DNA from 2 places in the Microbacterium sp. JZ70 genome. Region 2 is predicted to be linked to the other one. Evidence: riboswitches for the same ligand, from Rfam matches in the RefSeq annotation. Region 2 holds a riboswitch; the other holds the start of a gene.
What was found. Region 2 has a riboswitch for thiamine pyrophosphate ahead of thiC (phosphomethylpyrimidine synthase ThiC). Riboswitches for the same ligand answer to the same signal wherever they lie in the genome.

Region 1 (2,195 bases), 510 kb from region 2:
AGCCCCGCTCCCGGGAGCACGACGGAGTCCTCGGCCATGATGCTCGCGAGGACCGGATCCTCGAGCGCGATCTCGGCGAGGCGGATGAGCGAGCGCGCGTCGGCGGTGTTCGCCGGGTCGATGCCGCTCGGGTCGGCCACCGTGATGCCCGTGAGCTCGTGCTGCGCGAGCCAGGCCTGCGCATCGGCGAGCCAGGCCTCCTGCGTGCCCCACAGCTCGAGGACGAGCCGGTCGACGTAGTTGTTCGCCGAGCCGAGCATGACGCCCTGCAGCATCTCGTGCAGCGTGAGCGTGCCGCCCACGGGGACATCGAGCGACGACTCATCGGCCGTGAGATAGGCCCAGTACTCGTCGCTGTCGGCCTGCGTGAAGGCGTAGGACGGCCCATCCTGACCCAGCTCGAGGCCCTCGCGCTCGATGATCATGAGCGCGGTGATGATCTTCGTGATGCTCGCCATCGGCAGCGCCTCGTCGCTCGAGGCGATCGGGCCGCCGGGGCCGCCCTCCGCAGCGAGGGCGGCGATGCCGTCCTCCGGCCAGGTGACGGGGAACTCCTCGCCGATCGGCGTCTCGACGGTGAGATCCGAGATGGTGGGGGCGACGTTCGCGAGCGGCCACACCGCGCAGGACGCGACGTAGCCGAGGGCGAGCACGCCGAGAGTGACGGTCGGCCCGAGCCAGAACCGGCGGCGGGTGCGCGGCGGAAGGAGCGACGGCTCGACGGGCACGAGGCGGCTCGTGGGAAGCGCGCCGGCCGTGCGCGAGGCGGCGACGGCGTCGGGGTCGACCCAGCCGAGCGCCGTGAGCGCCGCAGCGGCGTCCTGCGACGGCGCGGTCTCCGCCGCAGGGATGTCGTCGATTGCCACCCGCATACGGTACCCGCTGCTCCTGCGAAGACGGGAAGCGGCTCGTGGGATGCGAGTAGAATCAGCCCACATCACACGGGAGTCCGCCGAGCCGGACTGAGAGGACGCGAGCCGCGCGTCGACCGTCGAACCTGATCCGGGTCATGCCGGCGAAGGAAGGAGAACGAATGTCCACGTCCGTTTCCGCAGGACAGACCGCGACCGGCCGCCGCTTCACGTGGCGGGTCGTCGACATCGTCGTCGCGAGCGTGATCGGCGTCGCGTGCGCGGTCGTGTTCCTCGTCTGGAACATCGCCTACGAGCTGCCGAGCACGCTGCTCAGCCCGCTCCTGCCCGGGCTCGGCGGCCTCGTCGCCGGCCCGTGGCTCATCGCGGGCGTGATCGGCGGACTCGTCGTCCGCAAGCCGGGCGCCGCGCTCTACACCGAGCTGCTCGCCGCCGTGATCTCGGCGCTCGTCGGCAACCAGTGGGGTCCGCTCACGATCGTCTCCGGCCTCGTGCAGGGCCTCGGCGCCGAGATCGTCCTCGCGATCTTCCTGTACCGCGCCTTCGGTCCCGTCGTCGCGGCGCTCGCGGGCGCTGCGGCGGGCCTCGCCTGCGGCATCAACGACATCGTCAACTGGTACGCGGGGGCTGACGCGGCCTTCACGGCCATCTACATCGCGTCGACGACGCTGTCGGGCGCCGTCATCGCCGGCCTCGGCGGCTGGGCGATCGTGCGCGCACTCGCGGCGACCGGAGCGCTCAGCCGCTTCGCCGCGGGGCGCGACGTCGCGCGACGCGTCTGACGTGACGGCCGCGGAGACCCGCCCCTGCGGCATCCTCGCCGAGGGGTGGGGATGGCGGTACGGCACGCGCCTGGCATGGGCGGCCCAGGACGTCACGCTGTCGATCCGGCCGGGGGAGCGCGTGCTGCTTCTCGGAGCGAGCGGATCGGGCAAGTCGACCGTGCTGCAGGCGCTCGCCGGCGTGCTCGGCGGCGAGGACGAGGGAGAGCAGGCGGGCCGTCTCCTCGTCGACGGCGCGCCGCCGGAGGCCGCACGCGGACGGACCGGGCTCGTGCAGCAGGACCCCGACGCACAGGCCGTGCTTGCGCGCGTCGGGGACGACGTCGCGTTCGGGTGCGAGAACCTCGGCGTCCCGCACGACGAGATCTGGTCGCGCGTGCAGGAGGCGCTCGCGATCGTCGGCCTCGACGTGCCGCTCGACCGCTCGACGTCCGCGCTGTCGGGCGGGCAGAAGCAGCGCCTCGCCCTCGCCGGTGCGCTCGCCATGCGCCCCGGGCTCCTGCTGCTCGACGAGCCGACCGCGAACCTCGATCCCGAGGGG
Region 2 (2,195 bases):
CACGTCGTTGGCGTCGGCCGTCGAGCCGGGACGCAGGCCGTCGCCGAGCGAGAACGCGACGTCGTACTGCGCGAAGATCTCGCACAGCTCGTCGAAGTGCGTGTAGAGGAAGTTCTCGCGATGGTGGGCGAGGCACCAGCCCGCCATGATCGAGCCGCCGCGCGAGACGATGCCCGTCACCCGCTCTGCCGTGAGCGGCACGTAGCGCAGCAGCACGCCCGCGTGGATCGTCATGTAGTCGACGCCCTGCTCGCACTGCTCGATCACGGTGTCGCGGAAGATCTCCCAGGTGAGGCGATGCGCCTGCCCGTCGACCTTCTCGAGCGCCTGGTAGATCGGGACCGTCCCGATCGGCACGGGCGCGTTCCGGATGATCCACTCGCGCGTTGTGTGGATGTCGTCGCCCGTGGAGAGGTCCATGACCGTGTCGGCGCCCCACGTCGTCGCCCACTGGAGCTTCTCGACCTCCTCGGCGATCGAGCTCGTGACGGCCGAGTTCCCGATGTTCGCGTTGATCTTGACGAGGAACGCCCGCCCGATGATCATGGGCTCGCTCTCGGGATGGTTGATGTTGCTCGGGATGATCGCGCGCCCCGCCGCGAGCTCCGAGCGGACGAGCTCGACGTCGCACCCCTCGCGCAGCGCGACGAACCGCATCTCGGGCGTGATGACGCCCTGCCGCGCGTAGTGCATCTGCGTCACGCGCCGGCCGGGACGTGCGCGGCGCGGGCGGGCGGACTCTCCCCGCCACTCCGCGGAGGCGGCGCCGCGCCGCGCGGCCGCACGGCCGTCGTCGTGGAGGTCGCGCGGGCGCCCGTCGTACTCCTCGACGTCGCCGCGTGCGGCGATCCAGTCGGCCCTCAGCGGCGGCAGCCCCCTCACCGGGTCGCTGCCCGGACCCGACGTCCGATAGGCCGTGAACGGCTCGTTCCGCTCGCCGTTCGGCGAGTCCGTGAGCGCGATGCGGGTGACCGGCACCCGGATCCCGTGCTCGTCGTCGTGCAGATATGCGAGCGAATGCGTCGCTTCCAGGGTGCGCAAAAGAGCTGCTCCTACTTCCTACGCCGGCATGACCCGAACAGGTTCGACGGTCGCGAGCAGCGTCAGCTCGTTCTCAGCCCCTGCTGGGACTCCCGTGTGGACCGGATCAGAGTAGCAGGGAGCCGCGGTCGCGCAAGTCGGCGGGTCAGAGCGCGTCGAGCAGCTCCCTCAGCCGGGCAGATTCCTCTTCGGGCATGGAGTAGCCGTGCTCGGTCGCGGGGTACTGTCCCGCGCGGACTTCCGCGACATAGCGCTCGACGCCGGCGATCATGTCCCCCCGCAGCTCCGCGTACCGCTTGACGAAGCGCGCCGCATGACCCCCGTATATGCCGAGAAGGTCATGGAATACGAGCACCTGGCCGTCGGTGGCGGGGCCCGCGCCGATGCCGATCACGGGGACGCTCATCCGGGGCATCAGGGCGTCCGTGACGTCGCTCGGGATCGCCTCGAAGACGATCGCGAAGCATCCGGCCTCCTGCAGCGCGAGTGCGCTCTCGCACACCGCGAGCGCGTCGTCGGCGGTCCGGCCCTGGGCACGGTATCCGCCGAGGGCGGTCGCCGTCTGCGGCGTGAGGCCGACGTGCCCCATGACGGGGATGCCCGCGCGGACGATGGCGCGCGCGCGATCGACCGACGTGCCGCCGCGCTCGATCTTGACCGCATCGCACCCCGTCTCCTTCACGAAGCGCTGCGCGGTCGCGACGGCGGTCTCGTCGGAGGCCTCGTACGAGCCGAAGGGCAGGTCCGCGACGAGCAGAGAACTCTGCAGGCCCCTGCGGACCGCGGCCGTGAGCATGATCATCTCGTCGACGGTGACGGGCACGGTGCTGTCGTATCCGAGCACCGTCATCGCGGCCGAGTCGCCCACGAGCACGACGTCGACGCCTGCCGCCTCTGCCACCTGCGCGCTGGGATGGTCGTAGGCGGTCACCATGGCGATGCGCTCGCCTGCGGCCTTGCGCGCGGCGAGGTCGGCCGGCGCGACGCGCGGGCGGGCCGCCGGCCGCGTGCTCATGCGCGCGCCGTCAGGAGACGGTCGACCGCGTCATCGACCTGGATGATGCCGTTGCCCCGGTCGACGTGCACGACGACGGGCTCGTACGTCTCGAGGTCCTTCTCGTCGTACTCGGCGTAGGAGACGACGATGATCGTGT

Region 1: another riboswitch for thiamine pyrophosphate. It lies ahead of M1D46_RS00060 (ECF transporter S component); the one in region 2 lies ahead of thiC (phosphomethylpyrimidine synthase ThiC).

The regions. Positions count from the first base shown of each region.
Region 1 covers NZ_CP096405.1:10,942-13,136, reverse strand. Annotated here, with positions in the region: gene M1D46_RS00065 (D-alanyl-D-alanine carboxypeptidase family protein) at 1-866, opposite strand, end outside; TPP riboswitch at 932-1,042, shown strand; gene M1D46_RS00060 (ECF transporter S component) at 1,034-1,654, shown strand; gene M1D46_RS00055 (ABC transporter ATP-binding protein) at 1,656-2,195, shown strand, end outside.
Region 2 covers NZ_CP096405.1:516,264-518,458, forward strand. Annotated here, with positions in the region: gene thiC (phosphomethylpyrimidine synthase ThiC) at 1-1,041, opposite strand, end outside; TPP riboswitch at 1,040-1,147, opposite strand; gene panB (3-methyl-2-oxobutanoate hydroxymethyltransferase) at 1,187-2,056, opposite strand; gene panD (aspartate 1-decarboxylase) at 2,053-2,195, opposite strand, start outside.